Regions from separate parts of the Psychrobacillus sp. 05T411 genome, predicted to be linked through region 3. Evidence: riboswitches for the same ligand, from Rfam matches in the RefSeq annotation. Region 3 holds a riboswitch; each other region holds the start of a gene.
The links. Region 3 has a riboswitch for S-adenosylmethionine ahead of AC1DFT_RS09485 (O-acetylhomoserine aminocarboxypropyltransferase/cysteine synthase family protein). Riboswitches for the same ligand answer to the same signal wherever they lie in the genome.

Region 1 (3,176 bases), on a different contig from region 3:
AGAAATCGTTCGTACAGCAATTAATAATGGAATTGACTTTTTGGATACAGCTTTCATCTACGGTAAAGGGAGATCGGAAGAGTTAATTGGAGAAGTCTTAAAAGAAAGTCAGAGCCGACACGAAATTATATTAGCTTCAAAAGGGGCACACAAATTAGAAGATGGACAAGTTTTTATAGACAACTCTCCTAAGTTTTTAAGAGAAACGGTGGAAAATAGTTTGCGCAGTCTACAAACTGACTATATTGATCTATTTTATATACATTATCCAGATGAAAATACACCGAAAGCAGAAGCAATTGGCACACTTCAACGTTTAAAAGAAGAAGGAAAAATACGTGCCATTGGTGTATCGAACTTTTCCCTTGATCAATTAAAGGAGGGCAACCAAGATGGATATATTGATGTCCTTCAATCTGGTTACAATTTATTAAAACGCGATGCAGAAAATGAATTTTTACCATATACGCTGGAAAAGAAAATTTCCTTTATTCCTTATTATCCACTTGCATCTGGCTTATTAACGGGAAAATTCGATAAGAATAGTACATTTGAAGATGGTCGTTCCAAAAATCCATTATTCCAAGGGCAACCATTTGTACAAAACCTGGAAAAAGTGGAGCAACTACGACAAATAGCAGGCGATAGAAATGTTGGAATTGCAAATATTGTACTTGCATGGTATTTAGCACAGGAAGCAATCGACGTAATCATTCCTGGAGCAAAAATACCGGAGCAAGTTTTAGCTAATTTGAAAACCTTAGATGTGCAACTTTCAACTGATGAAATTGCAGAAATTGATCGGATTTTTAAATAAAAACTAGCACAGAGCAAACGAATGCTCTGTGCTTTTCTATCGTTTATTCCCACTCGTAAGGTGTTTCTTGGTATACGTAATAGTTCAACCAGTTGGAAAATAATAAATGCGTATGGGAACGCCATGTATTTAATGGTTCTTTAGATGGGTCATCATTCGGGAAATAATTTTTTGGTACATCGATATCAATTCCTTTATCCAGATCACGGTTATATTCATCAGCTAAAGTTGTTGCGTCATATTCTAGGTGACCAGTAACCATAATATGTTTTTCATCTTTGGAAATGATCAAAAAAACGCCAGCATCGTCTGATAGAGAAAGTATATTTAATCTTGGATCGTTTTTAATTTTTTCATAAGGGATCGATGTATAACGAGACACAGGAGCGTTGAAAACATCGTTAAATCCGCGTACAAGATTAACCGTTAAATCAGATAAACGATGATTAAATACACCAAAGCATTTCTTTGGTAGTTCGTATTTATCGATTCCATAATGATGATACAAAGCAGCTTGTGCCCCCCAACAAATATGGAAAACAGATGTGACATTCGTTTTAGTCCACTCCATAATTTCCTTCATTTCATCCCAATAATTCACATCCTCAAACGGTAGATGCTCAATTGGGGCTCCAGTAATTATCAGCCCATCGTATTTACGATGTTTGATCTCTTCGAACGTTGTGTAAAACGTATCTAAATGCGTTTTACTTACATTTTTAGATTCATGGGAAGCCATGTTCATAAAAGTAACATTCACTTGAAGTGGTGTATTCCCTAATAATCTTAAAAGTTGCAGCTCTGTTTTTTCTTTCTCAGGCATTAAGTTTAAAATAATGATATTCATAGGACGTATATCCTGCCCAGTAGCACGTTCCTCATCCATCACGAATATCTTTTCTTTTTTTAATAAGGCCGTCGCTGGCAACTGTTTTGGTACATTAATCGGCATTTTCTTCCTCTTCCTTTCTATGTAACATCAATTACACCTCGGCGTAATTACGTCCAGATTTTGAATCGAGCTTGAGGCCTACAGGATGTCGCGAACTTAGACTGCCTTCTTTAACTCCTTTCAAAATCTGTGACATCCTCCGGAGGCTTTATCTTCGTCCAGCGGGCGTTTGAACACAAGCTGAACAGTAAACAAAACCGCATTCATCTCACCTTCTATAGAGATGAGAGTATTTTCGCTGAATGAAGATAAAAACCCTCTTTTCTCATGGATAAGAAAAGAGGGTGTAAGGATAGCTCTCAGTTCTTATCTCTCAAGACCAAAAATCTTGTAGGAGTTAGCACCTTTCTGACAATGTCAGAGGTTGCTGAAGCTTCACAGGGCCATGTCCCTCTGCTTCTCTTGATAAGAAGTATTTAATTGGTGTATTTATGTAATCTAGTAAATACTACCACGAGCAAAATATTTGTGCAACTAGTTAAAATTATTAGTAAAAATTTCTTTCTTAATGGATATTCTAATAGAAAGGTCTTTATTCATAATTTTTTCTTTTCTTTCATTTCAAGGATAAGCTTATTCAGGCGAAGTTTTATCGCTTTTTGTACGAGTTATTAATGTTACTGATAATTAACATAGGATACTTTATATTACAAAAAATAATATTCGACTTCTTTCCAATTATTCAAACGTGTGTATCTGTTTTCGTTCCTATTATGAGGAGCGGAAAATAAAATCCCCTCCCCGCAAAATGCATCTAAATTACTTGGCGTATCATCTATTAAATAATCTGCCCGAATGATACTTTTATCTCCACAAAAAACGAAATGCTTTTCATTCAAGAAAGGAAAATGCTTTTTCAACCATTGATATTTTGGTGCCAATGAAGCAGGAAAGTCCATCGCCGCGGTAACAATGAAAATCTCATATTGCTCATTTAATCCTCGCAATGCATCTTGACTTCCTTCAATCACCTCTAAATCGAGAAAAAAAGTTTCCTCTGCTAAATAATCATTCACTTTCTCCTTAAAACGTTGATCTAGCTCCGCTAATAGCTTTCCCTGAAGATGAATTACATTATAGTTTGAATTGTATTCTGCATTAAAAAGCTGCAAACATTTCATACTGAAAGCCGAAATAACTTCATCCATATCTATTGCAATGCGTTTCAATTTTCATTCTCCATCCATTTCTCCAATAATTTCTCTAATTGCTGCTCTTGTAGTTTTTTAGTTTCCATCAATCGCTCATAAGTCTCCCAATCATTTTCCAACTCTATTTGACTTCCTAATGTTTTGATTTCTAATTCTAATGCAGCAATTTCCTCTTCAATTGGTTGTTTTTGTTTTATCTTAGTTTGATTTGATTTAACTGATTCTTTTGTTTCCACGAGTGTGAGTGGGGATTGTT
Region 2 (3,176 bases), on a different contig from region 3:
CAGAGATAAAGGCTAAGAGCGCCACTCGTGTGGCAACATCCTGTTGGCCCCGGCAGGAATCGCTACCTGCAGCGAAAATCAATGAAAATTGCTTACTTACTCAGCATCGACTCGCTAAAAACAAAATTTTATACAGTTTTTTCTAATGCGAATCCAGGAAATGGCTTAGGGCAACCAACCGATCATTGAAAGCAACTAGTACTATGTTGAAAGCAACTAAATCAGCACGAGAGCAACCAAAACACTAGTGAAAGCAACCAATTTTTAAAATAGCAAGTTTACTTGGATTGAGACGCCCATGACTGTGACGCATTATTTATAAATGTTGCGCGTTTGAATGGCAACGTTGCGCAAATGACCTACAATGTTGCGTGTAACGACTAGGATTTTGCGCATTTTTGATCTTATATTCTTATCTAGCTAAATAGTGGGAATCATTTTGCCGTAGCTGGTCGTGCCACATGAGCCAAAGTCATGAACCCACTTGCGTGTAACACGAGTAGGTTCATGGGAGGTGCGACAAACGCGAAGGTTAGCAGGAACTCACTAAGTAGCATTATACCTATTTCATATACATTATAAAAAATGTCTTATCTTATGTTACCTGAAAACAGTTATCTACTATAGTTTTATAGAAAAAAAAAGCCACCACTTTTAAAAAGTGATGGCTTTTCTTATTACTTATAATCCTGCTTTTTCTTTTAAAGCGTCTGCTTTATCTGTTTTTTCCCATGGCGCGTCGATGTCTGTACGACCGAAGTGACCATAAGCTGCAGTTGGTTTGTAAATTGGACGACGTAGGTCTAGCATTTTAATAATGCCTGCTGGACGAAGGTCAAATAGTTCACGAATGTAAGCTACTAATTGTGCCTCTTCTACTTTTCCAGTTCCAAATGTATCAACAGCGATCGATACAGGTTGAGCTACTCCAATAGCATAAGCTAATTGTACTTCGCAACGGTCTGCAAGTCCTGCAGCGACAATGTTTTTTGCTACATAACGAGCAGCATATGCAGCGGAACGGTCTACTTTCGTTGGATCTTTACCAGAGAAAGCACCGCCTCCATGACGAGCGTAACCACCGTAAGTATCTACGATAATTTTACGACCTGTTAAACCTGCATCCCCTTGAGGTCCACCGATTACAAAACGGCCAGTTGGGTTGATAAAGTATTTTGTATTTTCATCGATTAAATGAGCAGGAACAATCGGCTTGATCACTACTTCTTTTAAATCTTTTTGAATTTGTTCTAGCGTAATTTCTGGATGATGTTGCGTAGAAATAACAATCGTATCAATACGAACTGGATTATTATTCTCATCATACTCCACTGTTACTTGTGTTTTACCATCTGGGCGTAAGTAGTCTAATGTTTCATCTTTACGCACTTGGGCTAAACGACGTGACAGCTTATGCGCTAAACTAATTGGAAGTGGCATAAGTTCAGGTGTTTCATTACATGCGTAACCAAACATTAAACCTTGGTCCCCTGCTCCAATTGCTTCGATATCTGAATCCGTCATAGATCCTTCACGAGCTTCTAACGCTTGGTCAACACCCATAGCAATATCAACAGACTGCTCATCAATTGCAGTCAATACTGCAGATGTTTCTGAGTCAAAACCATATTTAGCACGAGTGTAACCAATTTCTTTAATAGTAGAACGTACTACTTTTGGGATATCTACATAAGTAGACGTTGTAATTTCTCCTGCAACTAAAACAAGACCTGTTGTTACACTTGTTTCACAAGCAACACGTGCATTTGGATCTTCTGTTAAAATAGCATCTAATATAGCATCCGAAATTTGATCGCAAATTTTGTCTGGATGCCCTTCTGTAACTGATTCCGACGTAAATAATCGGCGTTGTGTCATAGAATATTCCTCCTATATCCTGCGAGATTTCTCTCAAGAATTGATACGGTACTCATTCCCATGTCAAGCCATTTCAAATGGATTAAACTTGAAGCCGTTTCGGACTTGGCACACAAGGATAAAGGGCGATGTTATATAAAAAAACCTTTCACTCACGTAAATGTACATGAGGAAAGGTATTAATTTCATAAGCACCTTTCACTCTTATCAATCAAGGAATCACACCTTGTCTCAGGTTGGGCACCTTTGTAATAAAAAAAATTACAGGTTGCCGGGTTTCATAGGGCCTGACCCCTCCACCAGCTCGGGATAAGAGTATCCGTTCAATAAAACATCATACGGAAACTCCGTACAAAAGTCAATAATTTTTTAGTGCCTATTAGAAAAGATAAAAAAATAATACATTAATTAGTGTAGACTATTTAACTTAATGTGTTATACTAATTCACATATAAACGAAAAATTCCTCCACCCTTGAGGAAATAATGAAAAAAGGATGGTAAATACAATATGAATTCAATCGATACGGTGAGTGAACTGAACGAATTGCTAGCTGGAAACAATATTAGCGTACAATTATCAGTGCCGCAACTTGTGGAAAAAGCAACATCTAGAGGAGAAGCTATTTTAACTTCTACAGGTGCTGTAAAAGCAGAAACAGGTAAATATACAGGCCGTTCCCCACAAGATAAATATATCGTAGAAGAACCTATCTCTAAAGACAAAATCGATTGGGGTTCCGTAAACCAACCTATCTCTTCTGAAATTTTTGACGCACTATATAAAAAAGTAACGAACTATTTAAAAGAACAAGAAGAATTATTTGTCTTTAAAGGATTCGCAGGAGCAGATAAAGAATCCCGTCTTGGCATTCAAGTGATTAATGAATTTGCATGGCATAATTTATTTGCACATCAATTATTCATCCGCCCTACGGAAGAAGAACTGTCAACACATCAAGCAGATTTCACCATTGTAAGTGCACCAAACTTCAAAGCTGATCCAGCTATCGATGGCACTAAATCAGAAACATTCATCATCGTTTCTATGGAAAAGCGTATCGTATTAATCGGTGGAACGGAATATGCTGGTGAAATGAAAAAATCCATCTTCTCTATTATGAACTATTTGTTACCAGAACAAAACATTTTTCCGATGCATTGTTCAGCAAACGTTGGAGAAGCAGGAGATGTTGCATTATTCTTCGGTTTATCTGGAACAGGGAAAACGACTCTTTCTGCAGATGCAGGACGTAAGCTAATCGGAGATGACGAGCACGGATGGTCGGATAATGGCGT
Region 3 (3,176 bases):
TCCCAACAATATAAGTTTTCAAAAGAGCAGCCCGTTCACGCAATCGCACTTTTGCTTCTACCACTTTCGGTGTTTCCGCAGCCACAACATCCGTATCCCAACCGAGCTTACTAGCAAGCATTTTCGCACGATGCAAATGGTAATCACTCGTAATAATCGTCACAGAATCCAAATCGTCTGGCAGCAGCTCTTGTGAAAACAATAAGTTTTCATAAGTAGAGGTTGACTGGTTTTCCACAATGATTCTATTTTCTGCTACTCCATTTTCTAAAAGAAAATTTTTCATGACTACAGCTTCCTCGATATCTTCATCGGGTCCTTGTCCACCAGATACAACTAACTTCACATGGGGATTCTCTACAGCATACGCTGCTGCCGCCTCCAAACGATAGCGTAGAGCTAGTGAAGGGACATTCCCTTTTTTCACTTTTGCGCCGAGCACGATTGCGTATTCATTGGAACCATCTGCTTTCGGCTCCAGCCCGTCATCTAGCCATTTACTTGTGACCATCCACATACCAAATCCGCCTGAAACAACTACTAGTAAAGGAATAAGCACGATCCACCTCATTTTTTTCTTCATTTCATTCACACGGACGGTTTCTTTTTCTTCAAGAAGGCGGATATTCTTGGTTCTTCTTTACGGGCTAGACGACGAAAATTTTCGATATGTAAAACAACTGCCATGGCAAATAAAAACCCCGCGACAGCAACAGGCGCGGCCCCTTCAGCAAACCAAATGGAAGCCACTATAAATACTGCATAAAATACAAACACACCGATCAATAAAAAATCCGTTAATAAAGTCATACCGATTAATAATAAAAATCCAATAAGTCCAATTGGCCAATAAATAGCAAATAAAATACCAATAATCGAAGCGGTCCCTTTTCCGCCTTTAAATCCAGTGTAAATCGGGAAATTATGCCCTAAAATAACAGCAGCCCCAGCTAAATAGAGCAATAAATCTTGTTCCACGGAAGTCCAAGAGCTATATTGTTGCACAAAGAAGCGAACAGCTATAATAACAAATACACCTTTTAAAATATCAATTACAGCTACCAAAATTCCATACTTCATTCCAAGAACGATTGCTGCATTCGAAGCTCCGGAATTTTTAAGCCCTTCTTTTTTAATATTGACGCCACTTAAGGCCTGCGCAACTTTCGAGCCGTGGATTGCACCGACGAGGTAGCTAATTACTAATATAGTCGAAATCCAAACTGCCATCATATCACCTCTCTATCTAATAACTACTATACATTAAACGTTCCAATAACAAAGAAGTTTCAGAATTTTTCATAAAAACACTTGACGAATAGATTGATAGAATCTTATACTTTGTATCAAGATGGAAAACTAAATCTAATACTCTTATCAAGAGTGGCGGAGGGACTAGGCCCTGCGATGCCCGGCAACCACCGAGTTCTAAACTCGGAAAGGTGCTAATTCCTACAAATTCGTTTACCCGAATTTGGAAGATAAGAGGAGGAACATGCGAAACTGCACCCCTCTTCTTAATCGAAGAGGGGTTTTTGTTTGTCCTAAAGATCCTCTCCTGTCTCCCGATGTGCCCATCTAAACTATTTTCTAGGAGGAATTCAAAATGACAAATCTTCAAAAAGAAACAATTCTTTTGCACGGTGGTCAACAACCAGATCCAGTAACAGGTTCACGAGCAGTGCCTATTCACAAAACGACTTCTTACGTATTTCGCGATACAGAGCATGCGCAAAATCTTTTTGCATTGAAAGAAACAGGTAATATTTATTCTCGTATTATGAATCCGACGGTTGATGTTTTCGAGCAACGAGTGGCGCTTCTTGAAGGTGGAACGGCAGCGGTAGCATTATCTTCTGGTATGGCGGCAATTGCCTTCTCGATTTTGAATATTGCGGGAGCGGGAGACGAAATAATTGCAGCAGAAAATTTATACGGCGGTACATTTAATTTATTCGCACATACGCTACCTCGTTACGGCATTACGGTAAAATTCGTTGACGCTACTAATCCGGAAAACTTCCGTGCTGCAGTGACAGACAAAACAAAAGGATTTTTCGCAGAAACGATCGGTAACCCAAGTTTAAATATATTAGATATAGAAAAAGTGGCAGCCATCGCAAATGACGTAGGTGTACCGCTATTAATAGATAACACATTCGCTACTCCGTATGGAACCAACCCGATTAAGCACGGAGCTCATATTGTTATCCATTCCGCAACCAAATGGATTGGCGGACATGGAACAACGATCGGAGGAATCGTGGTAGATGGAGGAAACTTCGACTGGAACTCGGATAAATTCCCAGGTTTTACAGAGCCAGATGTAACTTACCATGGTTTACGATATGGAATTGATGTACCAAGTGTCGCATTTGCCATTAAATTACGGGTACAACTTTTACGTGATTTTGGACCTTCCTTAAGTCCAGAAGCCGCATTTTCGTTTTTACAAGGATTAGAAACACTACATCTTCGGGTTCCAAAGCACAATGAAAACGCACAAAAAATTGCAGAATTCTTAGTAAACCACGAAGGCGTTGAATGGGTGAACTACTTAGGATTGGAAGACCATCCGTCTCATGAACTGGCGAAAAAGTATTTGCAAAATGGATTTGGTTCCATCTTAAACTTTGGCGTAAAAGGTGGAAAAGAAGCTGGTAGCCACATTATTGATAATATTGAAATTTGGTCACATGTAGCAAACGTAGGGGATGCTAAGTCACTAATCATTCACCCAGCGTCTACAACTCATCAACAGTTAACACCAGAAGATCTAGTGAAAACTGGTGTTACAGAGGACTTAATCCGCTTGTCTGTTGGGCTAGAAGCAGTAGAAGATTTACAAAATGCTCTTGATAAAGTACTTGTGGAAAAAACAAATGTCCTCTCTAGATAGAATTTTGTTGTTAATTGGGCGCAAATAGTCTACAATATATAAAATAGTCAATCTTAAATATAAAAACGCTCAATTGTGCAGATTTAGTTGGAGGAGAAAGTATGGCGAAAATAAAAGCAGCAATCTTAGGTTTCGGAACAGTCGGCCAAGGGATTTATCATATTGTCAACGAAAAAAGAGAAGACTTGAAGAAGTCGTTAGGGTTGGACATTGAAATTAGCGCTATTCTTGTCAATAACCTATCAAAAGAAAGAATAGAAACGCCTGGTGTACTAGT
Region 4 (3,176 bases), on a different contig from region 3:
CAATCATGAGAAGCATGACGAAAGAAAATGGTAAAGCAGCAATAATGATTGTATTTTGTAAAGCTGTGAGACCATTAACAGACAGCAAAACGATAGCAATGACTGACAAGGTGATTCCCCAAACAAGTTTCACTTTATTTGGTGGGGTTAATGAACCATTAGTTGATAGCATACCGAGAACAAAAGTTGCGGAATCGGCCGATGTGATGAAAAAGCATGCAATAAGTATCACGGCAAAAACCGATATAATGGTCGCCATTGGCATTGCATGAAACATTTCAAATATAGTCAACTCAGTAGATGCTTTCGCTAAATCGGCAATACCTTCTTTTTGCATATTGATAGCAGTGGAACCGAATGCAGAAAACCAAATTGCTCCAAGTAACGTAGGTGCAACCAATACGGCAGTAACGAACTCTTTAATCGTTCTTCCTTTTGAGACACGAGCTATAAACATACTGACAAATGGTGCCCATGAAATCCACCAAGCCCAATAAAAGATGGTCCAAGCTTCGAGCCATTCGCGATTAGTCGCGCTGAGTGGTGCTGTACGGAAACTCATTTGAACAATATTGGATAAATATCCTCCAAAAGAGTCCGTGAACATATCAAAAATGAGTAATGTAGGACCTAGGATAATAACAAAACCAAGTATTGCTAGTGCTAATACTAAATTTGTATTCGATAAATATTTAATTCCTTTACTTAAACCGGACCATGCAGAAGCAAGGAATAGGACCGTTACGATAGCGATAATAATTACTTGAGTAAAGATACCAATCGTCCACCCGAAAAGATAGTTTAAACCTGCATTAATTTGAACGGCACCGAAGCCGAGTGAAGTAGCCACACCAAAAGCAGTAGCAAAAATAGCAAGGACGTCGACCAGTATGCCCAATGGTCCTTCCATCTTCTTACCGAAAATTGGTTTTAATGTTGCTGATATTAACCCAGGTTCATCTTTACGGAACTGAAAGAAGGCAAGGGATAAACCTACAACTCCATACATAGCCCACACGTGAAATCCCCAATGGAAGAAAGTATAGCGTAGAGCCTCTTTAAAAGCTGCAGCTGTGTTTGGTTCCGCTGTTGCTGGATCGATTGCATAATGCGATAAAGGCTCGGCAGCACCATAAAAAACGAGTCCAATACCCATTCCAGCAGAAAACAGCATAGAAATCCATGTGACTGTTGAAAACTGTGGACGATCTGTGTCTTTTCCTAACCGGATCTTTCCGTATGGACTGAAGATAAAAAATATACTAAGTGCTAACATGAATGTCATTAGTAGCATGTAGTACCAACCAAAGGAAGATGCAACAAAGCTTTTGATGGCTGTGGTGATTTCCTCAAAGTTTTCGGGCCAAATTGCTCCATATCCAGCAGCTAAAATGATTAAGCTCATAGTGATATAAAATGTAATAGATAGTTTTTTCATACTTCCCCCTCGTAGAATGAATAATTTAAATGGTTTACTATACTAATAAAACACTGTGAAATCAAATGATATCAAGGGTTCCGTTTCTTCAAAATCATACCCGAAATAAGAGGATTTGAAACAATTAAAGGCAACTAAATAAAAAGATTATTCGAAAATTAGTATTGACAGAATAAACTAAATAATGTAAGGTAATAGTCAATCAAATAAAACAACTTTCTTATCAAGAGAGGAGGAGGGACTGGCCCTACGATACCTCAGCAACAGGCTTTTTGTACTGTGCTAATTCCAGAAGCGTTTTATGCTTGAAGATAAGAAGAGAAAAATCACTGGTGACGTGTAAACCTCTTCTTGTTTCTAAGAAGGGGTTTTATTTGATTTCCAATTCAAATTTAGGGAGGAAGAAATCATTATGACAACTAAAACAGCAATTGCAGCACCATTCAGAGCGGATCACGTAGGGAGTTTATTAAGACCTGAAAGTTTACTTCATGCAAGAAAAGACTTTAAAGCAGGGGCTATTACGAAAGAACAATTAAAAGAAATAGAAACAATAGAAATTAAACGCATTGTCGACAAACAAATTGAAGTTGGATTGGAACTTGTAACAGACGGTGAATTCAGACGTGGCTGGTGGCATCTAGACTTTTTAGAGCATCTAAATGGATTTGAAGGGTATGTACCGGAAAAAGGATATCAATTCGAAGGGGTAGAAACAGACAAGTACGAAGTGCGCAATATCGGCAAAATCTCGTTCAACCCAGACCATCCATTTATCCAAGACTTTATCGAGTTTAACAAAATCGTAGATGGTCGCGCAGTTGCAAAACAAACGATTCCAAGTCCAAACCAGTTATTCCACCCGGGTATACGTGATGAAAGTATTTACCCGGACGTAGAAGAGTTCGCAAAAGATATTATTAAAGCTTACCAAGACGCTATTCAAGCATTTTACGATGCAGGGGTAAGATATTTACAAATAGATGATGTATATATTGCGGGTCTATCCTCACCAGATCTTCCTTATAAAGAAGGAGAAAGAGAGTTTTTAATCGACCTTGCACTTCGTGTAATGAACGGAGCATTGGAAAACAAACCAGCTGATTTAGTAGTGACGACTCATCTATGCCGGGGAAATTACCAATCGACTTGGGCATTCGGGGGAAGTTACGCACTAATCGCTCCAACGTTTTTCGCAAAAGAAAAAGTAGATGGATTCTTCTTAGAGTATGATGACGATCGATCAGGCGACTTCAAGCCACTTGAACATATTKCAAACGGCGGAGCAAAAGTGGTTCTAGGTGTTTTCACATCGAAAAATGGAGAACTAGAAAATAAAGAAAATATTATCGCACGTGTCAAAGAAGCATCTGAGTATGTGCCACTGGATCAATTAAGTATTAGCCCACAATGTGGCTTTGCTTCTACACATCATGGTAATAAGTTAACAGAAGAGCAACAGTGGGAAAAACTAAAATACATCGTAGACATTTCAAAAGAAATTTGGGGTTAATGAAGGGCAACACCTCGTTATTAGCCAATTACCCATTTGTAAGGCTAGAACGAGTAAATATAAAATACTTTCTTTCCTAAAGGTCTCATTTGATCGAGTAGGAAAGAAAGTTGAAAATTGCAAGACAACACCACACACATGAACATAGGAAGTATGAAAAGAGCGCAATCTTATGAGGCGTTCTTTTTTATATTAAGCGCAATCTTGAGATAGTGCGTCGCAAGC

Region 1: linked by a shared signal. The riboswitch ahead of metA (homoserine O-acetyltransferase MetA) and the one ahead of AC1DFT_RS09485 (O-acetylhomoserine aminocarboxypropyltransferase/cysteine synthase family protein) in region 3 are both predicted to bind S-adenosylmethionine.
Region 2: linked by a shared signal. The riboswitch ahead of metK (methionine adenosyltransferase) and the one ahead of AC1DFT_RS09485 (O-acetylhomoserine aminocarboxypropyltransferase/cysteine synthase family protein) in region 3 are both predicted to bind S-adenosylmethionine.
Region 4: linked by a shared signal. The riboswitch ahead of AC1DFT_RS15740 (5-methyltetrahydropteroyltriglutamate--homocysteine S-methyltransferase) and the one ahead of AC1DFT_RS09485 (O-acetylhomoserine aminocarboxypropyltransferase/cysteine synthase family protein) in region 3 are both predicted to bind S-adenosylmethionine.

The regions. Positions count from the first base shown of each region.
Region 1 is NZ_JBFTLO010000001.1:28,368-31,543, reverse strand. Features, by position in the region: gene AC1DFT_RS00150 (aldo/keto reductase) at 1-817, shown strand, start outside; gene metA (homoserine O-acetyltransferase MetA) at 861-1,769, opposite strand; SAM riboswitch class I at 2,073-2,181, opposite strand; gene AC1DFT_RS00140 (5' nucleotidase, NT5C type) at 2,417-2,938, opposite strand; gene abc-f (ribosomal protection-like ABC-F family protein) at 2,935-3,176, opposite strand, start outside.
Region 2 is NZ_JBFTLO010000014.1:54,795-57,970, forward strand. Features, by position in the region: gene AC1DFT_RS12805 (gamma carbonic anhydrase) at 1-9, shown strand, start outside; gene metK (methionine adenosyltransferase) at 682-1,878, opposite strand; SAM riboswitch class I at 2,080-2,194, opposite strand; gene pckA (phosphoenolpyruvate carboxykinase (ATP)) at 2,389-3,176, shown strand, end outside.
Region 3 is NZ_JBFTLO010000009.1:43,228-46,403, reverse strand. Features, by position in the region: gene AC1DFT_RS09495 (YdcF family protein) at 1-559, opposite strand, end outside; gene AC1DFT_RS09490 (glycerol-3-phosphate acyltransferase) at 589-1,230, opposite strand; SAM riboswitch class I at 1,372-1,488, shown strand; gene AC1DFT_RS09485 (O-acetylhomoserine aminocarboxypropyltransferase/cysteine synthase family protein) at 1,607-2,899, shown strand; gene AC1DFT_RS09480 (homoserine dehydrogenase) at 3,001-3,176, shown strand, end outside.
Region 4 is NZ_JBFTLO010000023.1:31,148-34,323, forward strand. Features, by position in the region: gene AC1DFT_RS15735 (BCCT family transporter) at 1-1,438, opposite strand, end outside; SAM riboswitch class I at 1,656-1,756, shown strand; gene AC1DFT_RS15740 (5-methyltetrahydropteroyltriglutamate--homocysteine S-methyltransferase) at 1,851-2,951, shown strand.